DNA from 4 places in the Streptomyces sp. NPDC059994 genome. Region 2 is predicted to be linked to each of the others. Evidence: riboswitches for the same ligand, from Rfam matches in the RefSeq annotation. Region 2 holds a riboswitch; each other region holds the start of a gene.
What was found. Region 2 has a riboswitch for cobalamin ahead of ACFWA7_RS11370 (ribonucleoside-diphosphate reductase subunit alpha). Riboswitches for the same ligand answer to the same signal wherever they lie in the genome.
Positions count from the first base shown of each region.

Region 1: it holds a riboswitch for cobalamin, as region 2 does, so the genes downstream of both, ACFWA7_RS29265 (HoxN/HupN/NixA family nickel/cobalt transporter) here and ACFWA7_RS11370 (ribonucleoside-diphosphate reductase subunit alpha) in region 2, are expected to answer to the same signal.
Region 3: it holds a riboswitch for cobalamin, as region 2 does, so the genes downstream of both, ACFWA7_RS28020 (CbtB domain-containing protein) here and ACFWA7_RS11370 (ribonucleoside-diphosphate reductase subunit alpha) in region 2, are expected to answer to the same signal.
Region 4: it holds a riboswitch for cobalamin, as region 2 does, so the genes downstream of both, ACFWA7_RS12585 (cobalamin biosynthesis protein) here and ACFWA7_RS11370 (ribonucleoside-diphosphate reductase subunit alpha) in region 2, are expected to answer to the same signal.

Region 1 is NZ_JBHWUR010000079.1:3,002-7,429, reverse strand. It holds gene ACFWA7_RS29275 (penicillin acylase family protein) at 1-1,242, shown strand, start outside; gene ACFWA7_RS29270 (hypothetical protein) at 1,278-1,478, shown strand; cobalamin riboswitch at 1,606-1,814, shown strand; gene ACFWA7_RS29265 (HoxN/HupN/NixA family nickel/cobalt transporter) at 1,842-2,999, shown strand; gene ACFWA7_RS29260 (NAD(P)H-binding protein) at 2,992-3,831, opposite strand; gene ACFWA7_RS29255 (helix-turn-helix transcriptional regulator) at 3,961-4,428, shown strand, end outside.
Region 2 is NZ_JBHWUR010000015.1:103,106-107,533, forward strand. It holds gene ACFWA7_RS11370 (ribonucleoside-diphosphate reductase subunit alpha) at 1-2,023, opposite strand, end outside; cobalamin riboswitch at 2,152-2,293, opposite strand; gene mctP (monocarboxylate uptake permease MctP) at 2,514-4,133, opposite strand; gene ACFWA7_RS11380 (DUF3311 domain-containing protein) at 4,130-4,384, opposite strand.
Region 3 is NZ_JBHWUR010000071.1:14,818-19,245, forward strand. It holds gene ACFWA7_RS28005 (XRE family transcriptional regulator) at 1-349, shown strand, start outside; gene ACFWA7_RS28010 (2'-5' RNA ligase family protein) at 364-984, shown strand; gene ACFWA7_RS28015 (histidine phosphatase family protein) at 1,057-1,626, opposite strand; cobalamin riboswitch at 1,695-1,852, shown strand; gene ACFWA7_RS28020 (CbtB domain-containing protein) at 1,886-2,110, shown strand; gene ACFWA7_RS28025 (CbtA family protein) at 2,129-2,902, shown strand; gene ACFWA7_RS28030 (hypothetical protein) at 3,015-3,296, opposite strand; gene ACFWA7_RS28035 (RNA-binding S4 domain-containing protein) at 3,412-3,846, opposite strand; gene ACFWA7_RS28040 (DUF2277 domain-containing protein) at 3,898-4,134, shown strand; gene ACFWA7_RS28045 (DedA family protein) at 4,147-4,428, opposite strand, start outside.
Region 4 is NZ_JBHWUR010000018.1:41,749-46,176, reverse strand. It holds gene ACFWA7_RS12600 (class II aldolase/adducin family protein) at 1-242, opposite strand, end outside; gene ACFWA7_RS12595 (anion permease) at 451-1,725, shown strand; gene ACFWA7_RS12590 (hypothetical protein) at 1,754-1,978, shown strand; cobalamin riboswitch at 2,089-2,231, shown strand; gene ACFWA7_RS12585 (cobalamin biosynthesis protein) at 2,339-3,268, shown strand; gene ACFWA7_RS12580 (cobyric acid synthase) at 3,265-4,428, shown strand, end outside.

The sequences.
Region 1 (4,428 bases), on a different contig from region 2:
GATGCCAACGCCGACAACCTGCGCTCGATGAACGAGTGGCTGGCGATCGGCAGGGCGCAGTCCGTGGCCCAGCTCAAGCAGGCGCACCAGACGTACCAGGGCATCCCCTGGACGTACACGATGGCCACGGACACGACCGGCACCGCGTACTTCAACGACTCCTCCGCCGTGCCGAACGTCACCGACGACCGGCTCAAGCGGTGCGCCCTGCCGGGCGAGGACCACGATGTGGCGGGCGTGCTCGACGGTTCGACCTCGGGCTGCGACTGGGGCAGCGACCCCGACGCGGTCGTGCCGGGCATCTTCGGCCCCGGCCACCAGCCCCGGCTGACCCGGACCGACTACGTGGCCAACTCCAACAACGACTCGACCCTGACCAACCCCTCGGCGCCGCTGACCGGTTACCCGCGGATGTACCGCGCCGGAGTGCCGCTCGGGCCGCGCGCCCAGCTCGGGCTCCAGATGATCGCGGGCCGGCGCGACGGCACCGACGGACTCGGCACGCCGGGGTTCACCCTGTCCACGCTGCGGGCGAGCATGCTCGGTAACCGCAACTACACGGCGGAGCTGGGCCGCGACGACGCGGTCGCGATGTGCCGCGCGCACCCCGTCCTGACCGCCACCGACGGCACCGAGGTGGATGTGCGCGCCGCCTGCGGCGTCCTCGCGGCCTGGGACACCCGCGACGACGCCGACAGCCGCGGCGCCGTGCTGTGGCAGGCGTTCCGCACCCAAGTGGGCGGCCGGCACCCGTGGTGGCGCGTTCCGTACGACCCGGCCCAGCCGCTCACCACCCCGCGCGGGCTCAACGGCGACGATCCGCAGGTGCGGCGCGCGCTGGCCGACGCCGTGCGCGGGCTGGCCGCCGACAAGGTGCCCCTGGACGCGCCGATAGGCAGCGTGCAGCGCTGGGCGGGGATCCCGCTGCCCGGCTGCTCCGGCGGTGAGGGCTGCTTCAACGTCGTGAACGCGTCGCCCACGTCGGGCAGCGGCGGCGCCACCCGCCCGAACTCCCCGGAGGACTACGCGTCGGGCTCCAGTTTCATCATGGCCACGGAGCTGACGTCGCAGGGTCCGCGCACCCGTACGATCCTCACCTACGGGCAGTCCGCCAACCCCGAATCGCCCCACTACACCGACCAGGCCGTCCTCTTCTCGCACAAGCGCTGGGTCACGGAACGGTTCACCGAGGCGGAGACGGAGTCCGATCCCCAGCTCCGGACCACGACCCTGCACGGCTGACCGGGGCGATCCGAACGGGCCGCGCCCTCCCCGCGGTGGAGGAGCCGCCCGCGGAGCTGTGGCGGCGTGCGGTGCAGCGGTGGACCGACCCGTTCGTGACCGAGGCGCCCTCCGGCGCGGGCACCACGCACGGCTGGGCCGAGGCCGTGAGACGCATCGACTACCACTTCGGCTCCGACGAGGTCCGCGCCCGCCTTGACCGCCGCCCGGCGTTCCCCGCGCCGACCGGAGGGTGAGGAGTCGGGCCGAGCGGCGGGCCCGCCGCGTGCTGGGAGGTGGGCGGACGGGCCCCGGCGGCCCGCTCGAAAGGTGATCTGCAATCTCCCTGTCCACAGCCAGACTTGCAGGTGAGGCGGGTCGCACCTACGGTTGGCGAGCCGTGGTGTTCGGGAAGACCGGTGCAAGACCGGAGCGGCCCTCGCCACTGTGATCGGGCCCCATGCCGTTCAGGCCATGAACGGCTTCGGGTAGCCCGTCCCGTTGTGCCACTGGCGGCCGTGAGGCCGCTGGGAAGGCGGGGACGGTGCGATACCCCGGAAGCCAGGAGACCGGCCACGGCATCTCGCGTAATGATCCACGAGGTGCTGGAGCGTGAACGAATGACCCTGCCCACCCTGCCCGCCACTTTCCAGTGGCGGCGTGAGGACACCGTCCGCACCGCCTGGCTGCTGGCGGTGATCGCCGCCCTGCACGTCGTGGCGTTCGGCATACTCTTCCTGCTCGTCGTGCCCGAGCACTACGAGGTCGGCTCGAAGACGTTCGGCCTGGGCCTCGGCGTCACCGCCTACACCCTCGGCATGCGGCACGCCTTCGACGCCGATCACATCGCCGCCATCGACAACACCACCCGCAAGCTGATGGCCGACGGCAAACGGCCGGTGTCGGTCGGCTTCTGGTTCGCGCTCGGGCACTCCAGCGTCGTGGTCGCGATGGCGGCGCTGGTCGCCGGGGGCGCGCAGCTCGCGGGCACCCTGATGAACGATGACTCGCCGACCCACCAGACCCTCGGCGTCGTCGGAACGACCGTCTCCGGATCGTTCCTCTACCTCATCGCCGCGCTCAACCTCCTCGCCCTCGTCGGCATCCTGCGGGTCTTCCGGGCCATGCGTGAGGGAACGTACGACGAGGCCGAGCTGGAACAGCACCTGGACTCACGGGGGTTCATGAACCGCCTCCTGGGCCGCTTCACCAAGTCGATCACCCGGCCCGGCCAGATGTACCCCCTGGGCTTCCTCTTCGGGCTCGGCTTCGACACCGCCACCGAGGTCACCCTGATGGTGATGGCCGGCTCGGGGGCGGCCGCCGGGCTGCCCTGGTACGCCGTGCTGTGCCTGCCGCTGCTCTTCGCGGCGGGGATGAGCCTGTTCGACACCATCGACGGTACGTTCATGAACTTCGCCTACCAGTGGGCCTTCTCCAACCCCGTGCGCAAGGTGTTCTACAACCTCACCATCACCGGGCTCTCCATCGCGGTGGCCTTCCTGATCGGCACGATCGAGCTGGTGGGCGTCCTGCACGAAAAGCTCGATCTGAGCGACGGTGTCACCGGCTGGGTCGCGGACCTCGACCTGGACAACGTGGGCTTCATCATCGTCGGCCTGTTCGTCGCGGTGTGGGCCGCGGCCCTGGCGTACTGGCGGTTCGCCAAGGTCGAGCAGCGGTGGGCGGTGCGCGTCGCCGCAGCCGCCGAGGGGCCCGGCCAGGGCGGGCCGGGCACGGCCCGGGACGAGGCCGCCCCGGCCGCGGACGTCATCTGAAGGCCACGACGTTGTCCGCCGCCCAGGCCGTGAACGTACGCGGTGCCCGGCCCAGGACGCGCTCCACGTCCGGACTCACCCGCCGCTCCTCGGGCGTGGGTTCGCCGAGGATGCCGAGCGTGGCCTCGACCACCGGCTCCGGCATGAAACGCATCAGCAGCTCCCGCGCCTCGGCCCGGCTCTGCTCGACGAACCGCACCGACGCCCCCAGCGCGTCACCGATCGCCCGGGCCTGCTCGCGCGGCGAGACCGGGGCCGGTCCGGTGAGTTCGTACGTCCGGCCCGCGTGGCTCCCGTCGCGCAGGGCCACGGCGGCGACCGCGGCGATGTCGGCCGGATCGATGACGGGCAGGCCGACGTCGCCGAAGGGTGCCGTGACCGTCCGCTCGGAGCGGACCGAGGGCGACCACATGTAGGCGTTGGAGGCGAACCCGCTGGGCCGCAGGACCGTCCACTGGAGGCCCGACTCCCGTACGGCGTCCTCGAAGGCGCGCAGCCGGGCATGCGCGGGGGAGTGCGGCCGGGTGGCAGTGGCCTGCGACGACTGGAGGACGACCCGCCGGACCCCGGCGGCCCGCGCCGTGTCGAGGATGGCGTACGGGTCGAGGCCTTCGCCGTCACCGGGGACGAGGAGGTACAGCGCGTCGGCCCCGTCGAGGCCCCGCTTGAGGCTCTCGGGCCGGGCCGGATCGGCCTGCTGGAACTCCACGTTGCCCGGCGTCTCCCCGGCCGGGGCGCGGCGGGAGACCGCGGTCACCCACTCGCCGGCCGAGGCCAGGGTCTGTACGAGGTGTCGTCCGACGTTCCCGGTTGCTCCGGTCACCACAATCATGATCTCTCCCTGATGGTGTGTACGGCGCGGCTCCTGATCAGTCAGCTGATCTCTCCGCGCTCGGTCTGCACTCATCCTGGAAGCCAAACTGGCCATCTCCTGGCCAGTTTTCCCAGGACAATGATCGCTATGAGAGCTGACCGTCTGGTGGCGACCCTGCTGTTCCTTCAGACGCGCGGACGCGTGACCGCGCGTGAGGTGGCGGCGGAGCTGGAGGTGTCCGAGCGCACCGCGCGCCGCGACCTGGAGGCGCTGGCCGCCGCCGGTATCCCCGTGTACTCCCAGCACGGGCGGGGCGGCGGCTGGTCCCTGGTCGGCGGGGCCCGTACCGACCTCACGGGCCTGACCGCCGCCGAGATCCGTGCGATGTTCCTGGTCGCGGGGCCGTCGGCGCACTCGCCCGAACTGCGCACCGCGCTGCGGAAGTTGGTGCGGGCCCTGCCCGCGACGCTCCGGCCCGACGCCGAGGCCGCGTCGAAGGCAGGTGTCACGGACGGCACGGACTGGTCGCGCCTGCCCGTCACCGCGGGCACGCCGCTGCTGGACGCGCTGCAACGGGCGGTGGTGGACGGCCTGCGGATCCGGCTCGGATACGCC
Region 2 (4,428 bases):
AGCCGCTGGCGTCGCGCAGCGCCTCGCGGGACTGCGCGTCCCACACGCCGAGCTTCTTCAGGTCCTCCACCAGGTAGCCGTTGACCTGGAGGAACTCACCGGAGAGCGTCTCGCGCTTGAACAGGTTGGAGACCTGCGGCTCGATGCACTCGTAGACACCGGCGATGGACGCGATGGTCGCGGTCGGGGCGATCGCGAGCAGCAGCGAGTTGCGCATGCCGACCGAGGCGATCCGCTCGCGCAGCGCCGTCCAGCGCTCCGGCCAGTTCAGCTCGACGTCGTAGTGGTCGGGGTGCAGCACGCCGCGCGCCGCGCGGGTCTTGTCCCAGGCCGGGAGCGGGCCGTTGCGGTCGGCGAGGTCGCAGGACGCCTCGTACGCCGTGAGCATGATGCGCTCGGCCAGCTTGGTGGAGAGCGCCTTCGCCTCGGGGGAGTCGAAGGGCAGGCGCAGCTTGAAGAAGACGTCCTGGAGACCCATCGCGCCCAGGCCCACCGGACGCCACTTGGCGTTGGAGCGGCCGGCCTGCTCGGTCGGGTAGAAGTTGATGTCGACGACCCGGTCCAGGAAGGTCACGGCCGTACGGACGGTCTCGTCCAGGCGCTTCCAGTCGATCTCGCCGGAGGCGAGCACGAAGGAGCCGAGGTTGACCGAGCCGAGGTTGCAGACGGCCGTCTCGCCGTCGTCCGTGACCTCAAGGATCTCGGTGCAGAGGTTGGAGGAGTGGACCGTGTGGCCGGGCTCCGCCGTCTGGTTGGCGGTGCGGTTGGAGGCGTCCTTGAAGGTCATCCAGCCGTTGCCGGTCTGCGCCAGGGTGCGCATCATCCGGCCGTACAGGTCCCGGGCCGGCATCGTCTTCTGGGCGAGACCGGCCGCCTCGGCCTTGCGGTAGGCGGCGTCGAACTCGTCACCCCACAGGTCGACCAGCTCCGGCACGTCGGCGGGGGAGAACAGCGACCAGGTGCCGTCCGCGTCCACACGGCGCATGAACTCGTCCGGGATCCAGTGCGCCAGGTTCAGGTTGTGCGTGCGCCGGGCGTCCTCACCGGTGTTGTCGCGCAGCTCCAGGAACTCCTCGATGTCGGAGTGCCAGGTCTCCAGGTAGACCGCGGCCGCGCCCTTGCGCCGCCCGCCCTGGTTGACGGCCGCGACGGAGGCGTCCAGCGTCTTCAGGAACGGGACGATGCCGTTGGAGTGGCCGTTGGTGCCCCGGATGAGCGAGCCGCGCGAGCGGATGCGGGAGTACGAGAGGCCGATGCCGCCCGCGTGCTTCGACAGACGTGCCACCTGGTGGTAGCGGTCGTAGATCGAGTCCAGCTCGTCCAGCGGGGAGTCCAGCAGGTAGCAGCTGGACATCTGGGGGTGGCGGGTACCGGAGTTGAAGAGCGTCGGCGAGGACGGCAGGTAGTCGAGCCGGCTCATCAGGCCGTACAGCGAGGCGACCTCGTCGAGCGCGCGCACCGAGTCGTCCTCGGCCAGACCCGCCGCGACCCGGAGCATGAAGTGCTGCGGGGTCTCGATGACCTGGCGGGTGATCGGGTGCCGCAGCAGGTAGCGGGAGTAGAGCGTGCGCAGGCCGAAGTAGCCGAAGCGATCGTCGGCGCCTTCCGCGAGGGAGGCGGCGACCAGCGCGTCCAGACGGTCCGAGTGCAGCCGTACGAAGTCGGCGGTGCGGTCCGCGATCAGGCCCTCGCGGTGGCCGACCTCGACCGAGTCGGAGAACGAGACCGAGCCCTGGGTCGCGGCCTCGTCGGCGATCGTGACCGTCAGCAGCCGGGCGGCGAGGCGGGAGTACGCCGGGTCCTCGGAGATCAGACCGGCGGCGGCCTCGGTGGCGAGCCCACGCAGCTCCGCCTCGTCCGAGCGCGCGTTGCGGCCGCGCAGCGCGGCGGCGGCGACACGGCCGGGGTCGGTGTCCGGCAGATCGGCGGTGAGGTCGGTCAGGGTCCGCAGCAGCGCGGTCCCGGGGGCATCGGCCGGCTCTTCGGCGATCGCTGAGGCGGGATCCGCAGGGGCGATGGTCACGTGGGGGCACTCCTCGCTCGGCACGGGGCCTTGGGGAAGTGCGCGGGCACACGGACACACCCCCTCGGGGGTACGCCGCGTCCACATGCCCATTCCGCGAGGCCCGGACGTCTGGCACCCGGACCGGACGGCCAGGGCGCGCTGTCGGCAGGTCCTCGGACTGACCAGGTACGCAAATGCGTACGAGTACACCGTTGCGGGACAGTTCCGGATTTGCACCGGATTCCCCTGCGGCGACAGCGAGCACGAGCATACATCTTGTGCCGGGAGTTGTTGGCGCCCCCACATGTTGTGTCGCATCCGTACCGGAGCGTGTTGGTGGGGCCCGGTCTTTGTCTGCGGGTTGTGGGTGGCCGCTCGCGCAGTTCCCCGCGCCCCTCAGGGGGTTGGAGGCGCCGCAAGCCCAACCCCCAGGCAGCCGTGGGCATTCCCCAGGAAGCAGAAACGGGCCGCCGGGTTTCACCGGCGGCCCGTTTTCCTGCGGCTCGTGTCAGTGTGTCGCGGCCGGGAGTTCCGTCTGTACGCCCGGGTCGCCCGCGTCCGCCGTGTAGTCCTCCGGGGAGGTCTCGTCGACGCCGTCGGGGGCCTTCAGGGCCCGCAGGGCCACCGTGAGGACGACGGTGACGGCGACGTTCAGGAGGAACGCGGTGAGGCCGATGTAGCCGATCTCACCGATGCCGGGGATGTTCTTGGAGCTGCCGCCGAAGTGCTTCTGGGTGGGCGAGGCGACCCCGTACGCGGCGAGCGTGCCGTACGCCATGCCCACCGCCCAGCCCGCCAGCAGCGCCCAGCGGTGGAACCAGCGGGTGAACAGACCGCCCACCAGGGCCGGGAAGGTCTGCAGGATCCAGATGCCGCCGAGCAGCTGGAAGTTGATCGCGACCGTCTTGTCCATGGTCAGGACGAAGACCAGCGCGCCCACCTTCACCAGGAGCGAGACCAGCTTGGAGACCTTGGTCTCCTGCTCCGGCGTGGCGTCCGGCTTGAGGAAGTCCTTGTAGATGTTGCGGGTGAAGAGGTTCGCGGCCGCGATCGACATGATCGCCGCCGGGACGAGCGCGCCGATGCCGATGGCGGCGAACGCCACGCCCGCGAACCAGTCCGGGAACATGTCCTCGAAGAGCTGCGGGATCGCCAGCTGGCCGTTCTTGACCTTGACCCCGGCCGCGATCGCCATGAAGCCGAGCAGCGCGAGCAGGCCCAGCATCAGCGAGTACAGCGGCAGGATGGTGGTGTTGCGGCGGATGACGTTGCGGCTGCGGGAGGAGAGGGTCGCCGTGATCGAGTGCGGGTACATGAAGAGCGCCAGCGCCGAGCCGAGGGCGAGTGTGGCGTACGTCCACTGCCCGGCCTCGGGGGGCACCAGCGCACCCGTGGGCTTCCCGGCCGCGTTGGGCGTCTCGAACTTGTGCCGGGCCGCCGCGAAGATGTCGTCGAAGCCGCCGAGCTTGATCGGGATGTAGATGATCGCCACCAGGATGACGAGGTAGATCAGGCCGTCCTTCACGAACGCGATCAGCGCGGGCGCGCGCAGGCCCGAGGAGTAGGTGTACGCGGCGAGCACCGCGAACGCGATCAGCAGCGGCAGGTCCTTCAGGAACCAGTTGCCGGACCCGCCGATGCCCATCACGTCGAGCACCGCCTGGATGCCGACCAGCTGGAGCGCGATGTAGGGCATCGTGGCGAGGATGCCGGTGACCGCGACCGCGAGCGAGAGGCCCTTGGAGCCGAACCGGCCGCGTACGAAGTCCGATGTCGTCACATAGCCGTGCTTGTGCGAGACCGACCAGAGCCGGGGCAGGAACGTGAAGATCAGCGGATAGACGAGGATCGTGTACGGCACCGCGAAGAACCCGGCCGCGCCCGCCGCGTACACCGCCGCCGGAACCGCGACGAACGTGTACGCCGTGTAGAGGTCGCCGCCGAGCAGGAACCAGGTGACCCAGGTGCCGAACGAGCGGCCGCCGAGCCCCCATTCGTCGAGGCTCTGCTCGTTCTCGGCGCGGCGCCAGCGGGCGGCCATGAAGCCGATGACCGTGACGGCCAGGAAGAAGAAGATGAAGACGCCGAGCGCGACGCCGTTCACACCGTCGTTGGCTGCGAGAGTCACTTGCCCTCACCCGCCTTGCGGCCCTGCTGGTCGTGCTGCCACAGCTTGTACGCGAGCATCGTGAGCGCGGTCGATATGACCACCCACAGCATCTGGTACCAGTAGAAGAACGGGATCCCGGCGAGTGCCGGATCGGCCTTCGCGTACGAGCCGACCCAGAGCATCGCCACGAAGGGCGCGATCAGGCAGAGGGCGATGACCACGCGCACAGGCGTGATCACCGGTCTCCGCACTTGTGTTGATTCCGGCATGGTGGCTCCGTCCCCTCGCTGTGCTCACCTGTTGTAATGCGCAC
Region 3 (4,428 bases), on a different contig from region 2:
GCCGCAGGCGGCGCTGCGCGAGGCGCGGAGCGCTCTTGATCTGCTCGCCACTCAGCGGGTCCGCGCGTATGGCACCGAGGCGCAGATCCGAATCAGCCAGGCCGCGGCCCTGCTCGCCTGCGGCGAGCCAGACGGCGTCATGGAGGCATTGCTGCCCGTGCTGGCCATGCCCGCGGAACGACGCATGGGTCCCGTCACCCAGCGCATGAGTGACCTCGCCGCCGCCATGGGCCACGGGGCCGCCGCAGACGCGAGCGCCACAACCGTGGCACGCCGCGCGATCGTTGAGTGGTGCGCGGACTCCGCCCCGCGACACCTTGCGCTCTCGTCAGGAGACGGGCCGAACTGATTGGATTCCGGGGCATGACGACAGAACCCGAGCACATGCGTGATCACTGGTGGTGGCGGCCGGGCTGGAGCGTCGGCCGCAGCTTCTACACATGGCACCTGACGTTCGAGGGGCAGCCGGACGTCCACCGCTTCGCGGCCGAGTACCGTGCTGCACTCGCACCCGTCGGCGGCCTGGACCTCATCCCTGACGAGTGGCTGCACCTCACCATGCAGGGCCTCGGTTTCGTGGGGGAGTTCCCCGAACAGGACGCAGCCGCCATCGAGCAGGCCGCCCGCAGGCGTCTTGCCGAGGTGCCGGCGTTCGAGGTCACCTTGACCGCTCCGATCGTGGACCCGGAGGCGATCCTCGCCCCTGTGCGGCCAGATGCGCCGGTGCGTGCTGTGCGGGACGCGATCCGTGCAGCCGTGGGTGATGTTCTCTCGGAGGTCCCCGAGCGGGCTGAGGGGTTCACCCCGCACGTCTCGCTCGGGTACAGCCATGGGGCCGGACCGGCGGAACCGTACGCCAAGGCGCTGGCAACGCTGGACGTCGAACCCGCACGTGCCCGAATCAGCCAGGCTGAGCTGATTCTCATCAACCGAGACAACCGCATGTACGAGTGGACGCCATTCGCCAAGGTGCAGCTCGGGTGATGGAGTGACGGCGAGCCCGCGTCCCTGCGGCACCCCAGCGCATCCGGATCCGACGCCGGGGGACCTTCGTCGTTACCGCGCCCCCTCCGCAGGCCGCCCGCACCGCAGGTTCCAGCGGCCCGCGCGGCCCGAGAGCTCGGTCAGGGTCAGGGGGGCCACGTCCAGGCGCCAGAAGGAGGCGGGCGGCAGGGCCAGGGCGTGGGTCACGGACGCGCGGACCACCGCCGGGGAGGCGACCGCGAGGATCCGGCCGCCCGCCGCGGGCAGCGTGTCCAGCCACGCGCCCACGCGCGCGACGAGCGCGAGCAGGCTCTCCCCGCCGTGCGGCGCCGCCCCGGGATCGGTGAGCCAGGCCCGTACCCCCGTGGGATCCGCGGCGCTCAGCTCGTCGAGCCGCCGCCCCCGCCAGCGGCCCAGATCCCAGTCGGCCAGGGCCGGTTCGTCGCCCGTGGGCAGGCCGTCCGCCAACTCGTAGAGGGAGGACGGCGGTTTCAGCCGGCGGGCCGGTACCGGAAGAGCCGCCGCCGCGTCCTTGACCCTGCGGACCGCGCCCTCGTCCGGGGCGGCCGCGTCGTCGCCGACTCTCGCCTCGCGCGCGTAGCGGTCGGCCGGGGGTGAGATCAACATCACGCGTACGGTCATGGGTCAAGCAGAGCACGGCCGTTCACGCACTTCGCGCGGGGGCTGTGCACCCGCGCGCCGTAGCGGCGCGGTCCCTCACGCGGTACGGTCACGTCGACATAAAGACGGTGTGAAGGAAGCCCGGTGAGATTCCGGCACGGTCGCGCCACTGTGAACCCGGCGAGCGCCCTCAACAGGGAGCGAAGGCGGGGAAGTCAGACCCACCACCGTCGACAAAGGCACCAATGACCGGGACGCGTGTTCCCCAGGAGGTTCTGCCGTGGCACTCTCCGCCGCCCCTGCGCCCAGCGCAGCAGCAACGCCGGCCATCACCCCGATATCGCTCAAGGCGATCGCTCCCTGGGCGCTCTTCTTCGGCATCCTCATGCTCGTCCTCCTGTACTTCGTCGGCGCCGAGCAGGGCGCCACGAGCCTCCTCTCCGGTGAGAACGTCCACGAGTGGGTCCACGACGGACGCCACCTGCTCGGCTTCCCCTGCCACTGAGACCAGGGGTACCGACTCGTGAACTCCCTGCACGTCAGGGCCCTGCTGGTGCGCGGCATGCTCGCCGGCCTCGCAGCGGGCCTGCTGGCGCTGATCGTGGCGTACGTCCTGGGCGAGCCCCGGGTGGACGCGGCCATCGACTTCGAGGACGCGCACGCGCACGAGCACGGCGAAGAGGTGTTCAGCCGCACCCTGCAGTCCACCGGCGGCCTCGCCACGGGTGTGCTCGTGTTCGGCGTGGCCCTCGGTGGTATCGCCGCGCTCGCGTTCTGTGTCGCGCTCGGCCGGACCGGCCGGTTCGGGCCGCGCGCCACGGCGGCGTTCGTCTCGCTCGGCGCGCTCCTGACCGTCTATGTCGTCCCGTTCCTGAAGTACCCGGCGAACCCGCCGTCCATCGGTGACCCCGACACGATCGGCAAACGCACCGCCCTGTACTTCCTGATGATCGCGCTGAGCGTGCTGCTCGCCGTCTCGGCCGTGATCCTCGGCAAGCGGCTCGCGCCCCGCCTCGGCAACTGGAACGCGACCGTCGTCGCCTCGGCCGCCTTCCTGGTCGCCATCGGGCTCGCGTACGCGTTCCTGCCCGCCGTCAACGAGGTGCCGAAGGACTTCCCGGCGATGCTGCTCTGGAAGTTCCGGCTCGCGGCCCTCGCCATCCAGGTCACCCTGTGGGCCGGTTTCGGGCTGGTCTTCGGCCACCTCGCCGAACGGCTCCTGGTGCCCAAGGCCGCCACGGCCGAGCCCCGCGGTACGGGCACGGCCGTCGACAGCAAGGCGGCGGCCGCCCACTGACCGGGCGAACCGCACGCACGAGGGCCCCGGACCGACGTCGGTGACCGACGTCGGTCGGGGCCCTCGCGCGCGTAGGTCGTGCTCGGTGCGCTGTTCGGTGGCGCTCGATCGGTCAGGGGCGGCGCAGGGAGAACAGACGGCTGTTCCGCTCCCTGCGGTAGCGCCGCTCCCACCGGTCCATACGGTCCCGGCGGGCGCGGTAGGCCCGGTAGTCCGTGTCCGTGCCACGGCTGGAGCCGCCGGCTCCGGACGAGCCGCCGGACGGTGCCGTGGAGCGGCCACGGCGTGAGGCGCTGAAGAGTACGGCCACCACGGCGACGCAGAACACGATGCCGCCGAGACTGAAGCCGAAGCCGTACAGGACCAGCGCCAGGACGAGCAGTAACAGGATCATGGCGTGTTCCTCTAGGGACGGATCGGGGGCTCCCCTGGCCCCCGGCCCTCCAACCTACTCCGGTGCAGCGGGAGTTGGTCTCCGAGTTGCCTGCCCGCCAACGCCTCGCGGGCCCCTACAGCCCGCGCAGCCGCTCCATCTCCCGGCGGTCCCGCTTGGTCGGCCGGCCCATGCCCCGGTCGCGCACACCGGCGGCCAGTACGTCCGAACGGGCGGGCGGCGGCGGGCTGTTGTCGACATAGGTCTCGGCCGCGATCGCCGCGCCCACCCGCTTGCGGATGACCTTCGCGACGACGACGACCCGCTCCCGCCCCTCCAGACGCAGCCGCACCTCGTCGCCCACCTTCACGGTGTGCGCGGGCTTGACGCGCTCGCCGTTGAGCTGGACATGCCCGGCCCGGCACGCCGTCGCCGCCATGGAACGCGTCTTGGTGAGCCGTACGGACCAGATCCAGCTGTCGATCCGTACGGGCTCCGAGGGCCCCGCCGGTGCCGCCGGTGCCGCCGGTCCCTTGGGCTCCTGGGCCTTCACCTGCTCTGCTGCCGCCATGCCTCCGACTCTACCGAGGCCGTTGTCAGTGGTACCCGTCACACTTGAGGCATGTGCAGAAGCATCAAGACGCTCAGACCGCCGGTCCTCCCCGAGGAGGCCACCGACGAGGAGATCCGCGCGGCGGCTCTCCAGTACGTGCGCAAGGTGTCCGGCTTCCGGGCGCCCGCCGCGCACAACCAGGAGGTCTTCGACCGGGCGGTGGACGAGATAGCGCGGGCCACGGCCGAGCTGCTCGAAGGCCTGGAGATACGGGGGGTGCCGGTCAGGACACCGGCGTCGGCGTAGCCCTGCGGTGCGTCAGGCCGCCGGGCCGGCCACCGCGGCCTGGGCCGGGCGGCGCATGACGTAGGCGGCGAGGGAGCCCGCCGCGAACAGCGCGAGGACGGAGATGCCCGTGCCGAGCCAGGTCGCGCCGAGCCAGCGTCCGCCGAAGTAGCCGAGGCCCACGCTGTAGCCCGCCCAGGCCACCCCGGCGAGGGCGGACCACGGCAGGAACTCCTTGGGCGTGCGGTGCGCCGCGCCCGCGCCGAGCGAGACCACGGACCGGCCCGCCGGGGCGAACCGGGCGACGACGACGAG
Region 4 (4,428 bases), on a different contig from region 2:
TCGCTGGTGGGCCGCAGCGTGCCGGTCACCTGGCGGCCGGCGAGGTCGACGGCGACGGTGTCGTCCGGGCCGAGGCGGTCGTAGGGGACGCCGGTGGGGGTGACCAGGACCAGGTCACCGACGCGTATGGAGACGTTGCCCGAGGTGCCCACGACCAGGCCTTCCTCGGCGGTGCGGCGCGCGGTGGCGGTCAGCTCGGCCCAGGCCGTGGCGGTCGCTCCGGAGTCCTTCGGCTCTCCCATGGGGCGATCCTCGCAGGCTCCGCGCAGCGGGCGACGGAGTGAGCAGAATCTCTTCAATGGGGTATATGGCCGGTTCGCGGGGTTTGTCAGGGCCTGGTCGCAGCAAAAACCGGTCGGATACACCGCGAAGCCCGACCCAGTTCACCTTCCGTTCATCCAGGTTACTTACGTTCGTCCAGCCACTGACGTCGAACGATTGACTGGGTAAATGGAACACATCACGCTGCTGCTCGCCATTGTGGTCGTGACAGCTCTAGTGTTCGATTTCACGAACGGTTTCCATGACACCGCCAACGCGATGGCCACGACCATCTCGACCGGCGCCCTGAAGCCCAAAGCAGCGGTCGCCATGTCCGCCGCGCTCAACCTGGTCGGCGCGTTCCTGTCGGTGGAGGTCGCCAAGACGATCTCCGGCGGGATCATCAACGAGAAGGGCATCAGAACAGAGGTCATCTTCGCGGCGCTCGTCGGCGCGATCCTCTGGAACCTGGTGACCTGGCTGCTCGGCCTGCCGTCCAGCTCCTCCCACGCCCTGTTCGGCGGTCTGATCGGCGCGGCCGTGATGTCGGCCGGCTGGTCCTCGGTGAACGGCTCGACCATCGTCACCAAGGTGCTGCTCCCCGCCGTCGCCGCCCCGATCGTCGCGGGCGTCGCCTCGATGCTGGCCACGCGCCTGACGTACCGGATCAACCGAAACGCCGACCCGGCTGCCGAGAAGGCCACCGCCAAGGGGTACCGGGCAGGACAGATCGCCTCCGCCGGGCTCGTCTCACTCGCCCACGGCACCAACGACGCGCAGAAGACCATGGGCATCATCACGCTCGCCCTGGTCGCCGGCGGTGTGCTGCACCCGGGCGCCAACCCCCCGCTGTGGGTCATCGTCTCGGCCGGCATGGCCATCGCCATGGGCACCTACCTCGGCGGCTGGCGCATCATCCGCACCATGGGCAAGGGCCTGACCGAGCTGGCGCCGCCGCAGGGCTTCGCCGCCCAGTCCGGTGCCGCGACCGTCATCCTGGCCTCCTCGCACATCGGCTTCTCGCTCTCCACCACCCAGGTCTGCTCCGGCTCCGTCATGGGCGCCGGCCTCGGCCGCAAGGGCGGTGTGGTCCGCTGGTCCACCGCGACCCGCATGTTCATCGCCTGGGGCCTGACCCTGCCCGCCGCGGGTCTGGTCGGCGCCGGCGCCGAGTTCCTGACCGGCCAGGGCACCTGGGGCATCGTCCTCGTGGCGATCCTGCTGATCGCGGGTGCCGGCTTCATCTGGAAGCTGTCGCGCCGCGAGCCGGTCGACCACAACGACGTCACTGCCGCCGCCACCCCGGCGGAGTCCCCGGCCGAGCCCGCCGGCGTCGTGACCACCGCGATCGCCGCCGTCACCCCGCCGCCCACCGCCGCCGCCGTGGCCGCCGATCTGACGGCCACCATCCCGGCTCCGGCCCCGGTGGCCCCCGTCGACCCGGCCCGCCCGGCCACCGTCTGACCCGGCCGCGCACCCCAAAGGAATCGTCATGCACATCGACTGGGCAGCTCTCGGCACCGTCTTCGGTGTCAGCCTCATCGTCACCGTCGGCCTGGTGGGCCTGTTCACCGTCGGGATCGTCGGCCTCAGCAAGCAGCAGTCGGCCGCGGCCGGCAAGGGCAACGTCGCCGTGGCCCGCACCACCGCCTACCTCTGCTTCGCGCTCTGCGCGGCGGCCGTCGCGTACGGCATCAGTCTGATCGTCGGCAAGTAGCCCGGCCAGCAGCGCCGCACACACCTCGAACCGCCTTCCGGCCCGGCCGGAGGGCGGTTCTCTGTGTGCCCCAACACACTCTCCCGTCGCAGGTCAGCAGCGAGTTGACGGGCGTTCCCGGGCATGGTGGACTGCCCGAGCCATTTACGGCGGCAGAAGAGGAAGCCGGTGCGAATCCGGCGCGGTCCCGCCACTGTCATCGGGGAATCATCCCCGTGAGCCAGGAACTCTCACCGCCGGTCGACGTCGTACCAGGGCGCGGACACCCTGAGTGAGGACATACCGCCATGCGCGCCTGCCTGTTGCCGGCACCTCCCGGAAGTACCAGAGTTCTTCGCGGCGTTGCGGCGGGCTGATCCCATGCGTGCCGATCGCACTTTCGCGTACGGCGCCACCGCCGGTCTCCTCGGCGACCTCCTCCTCGGCGATCCCCGCCGCGGACACCCGGTCGCCGCGTTCGGCCGTGCCGCGGCCGCCGTGGAGCGCACGCTGTGGCGCGACCACCGGGGCTGGGGCGCGCTGCACACCGCCGTGTGCGCCGGAGGCGCCGCGGGCGCCGCACTGCTCGCCACGCGCGCGGTACGAAAGCTTCCCACCGCGTCCGTCGCGCTGACCGCCGCCGCCACCTGGGCCGTCGTGGGCGGCACTTCGCTGGGCCGGGAGGCCCGCGCGATCGGCGAGGCGCTGGAGGCCGGGGACGTCGAGGCGGCCCGCGCGCGCCTGCCGCACCTGTGCGGGCGCGACCCGCAGTCCCTGGACGCGCCCGGCATCGCGCGCGCGGTCGTCGAGTCCGTCGCCGAGAACACCTCCGACGCCGTGGTGGGCGCGCTGGTGTGGGGGGCGCTCGCGGGGGTTCCGGGCCTGGTCGCGTTCCGCGCGGTCAACACGCTGGACGCGATGGTCGGCCACCGCTCGCCGCGCCATCGGCGGTACGGGTGGGCCTCGGCGCGCCTGGACGATGTGGCGGGCTGGCCGGGCGCCCGGCTCACCGCCGCACTGGCGGTGGCCGCCGGGGGCGCGCCGCGCGCCGCCACGCGCGCGTGGCGGGACGACGCCCGCAAGCACCCGAGCCCCAACGCCGGTCCCGTCGAGGCGTCGTTCGCGGGCGCGCTCGGCGTACGGCTCGGCGGCACCCTCTCGTACGGCGGCCGTGTCGAGCACCGGCCCGTGCTGAACGGGGGCGGCCGGGCGGTGGAAGTCCCGGACATCGAGCGGGCGGTGCGGCTGTCGCGCCGGGTGGGCTGGCTGGCGCTGGCTGTGGCGATCGCGGTGAGGAAGGTACGTACATGAGCGGCGGACTGCTGGTCGCGGGCACCACATCGGACGCGGGCAAGAGCGTCGTCACCGCCGGGATCTGCCGGTGGCTGGTGCGCCAGGGCGTGAAGGTCGCGCCGTTCAAGGGGCAGAACATGTCCCTCAACTCGTTCGTCACGCGCGAGGGCGCCGAGATCGGGCGGGCGCAGGCGATGCAGGCGCAGGCGGCGCGCGTCGAGCCGTCCGCGCTGATGAACCCCGTGCTGCTCAAGCCGGGGAGCGACCGGTCGAGCCAGGTCGTACTGATGGGCAGGCCGGTGGGCGAGCTGAGCGCCGGCGGCTACCACGGCGGACGCCAGGAAGCGCTTCTCGGCACCGTCGTGGACTGTCTGGAGCGGCTGCGGGGCACGTATGACGCCGTGATCTGCGAGGGGGCGGGCAGTCCGGCCGAGATCAATCTGCGGCGCACGGACATCGTCAACATGGGCATCGCGCGCGCCGCGAAGCTTCCGGTGGTGGTGGTCGGCGATATCGACCGGGGCGGGGTGTTCGCCTCGTTCTTCGGTACGACGGCGCTGCTGAGCCCCGAGGACCAGGCGCTGGTCGCCGGGTACATCGTCAACAAGTTCCGGGGCGACGTCTCGCTCCTCGAACCCGGCATCGACATGCTGCGCGGGCTCACCGGACGCCACACGTACGGGATCCTGCCGTTCGCGCACGGGCTCGGCATCGATGAGGAGGATGGCCTGCGGGTTTCCCTTCGCGGCGCCGTGCGCGAGTCGGTGGTGGCGCCGCCGGTGGGCGACGACGTGCTGCGGGTCGCGGTCTGCGCGGTCCCGCTGATGTCCAACTTCACGGACGTGGACGCGCTCGCCGCCGAACCGGGCGTGATCGTACGGTTCGTGGACCGGCCCGAGGAACTGGCCGACGCGGATCTGGTCGTCGTGCCGGGAACCCGGGGCACGGTCCGGGCGTTGGAATGGCTGAGGGAACGGGGGCTGGCGCGGGAGCTGGCGCGCAGGGCGGCCGAGGGGCGTCCGGTGCTGGGGATCTGCGGCGGATTCCAGGTGCTCGGAGAGCACATCGAGGACGAGGTCGAGTCACGGGCGGGCGCCGTGGCGGGGCTCGGACTGCTGCCCGTACGGGTGCGGTTCGCGGCCGAGAAGACACTTGCACGGCCGACCGGCGAGGCGCTG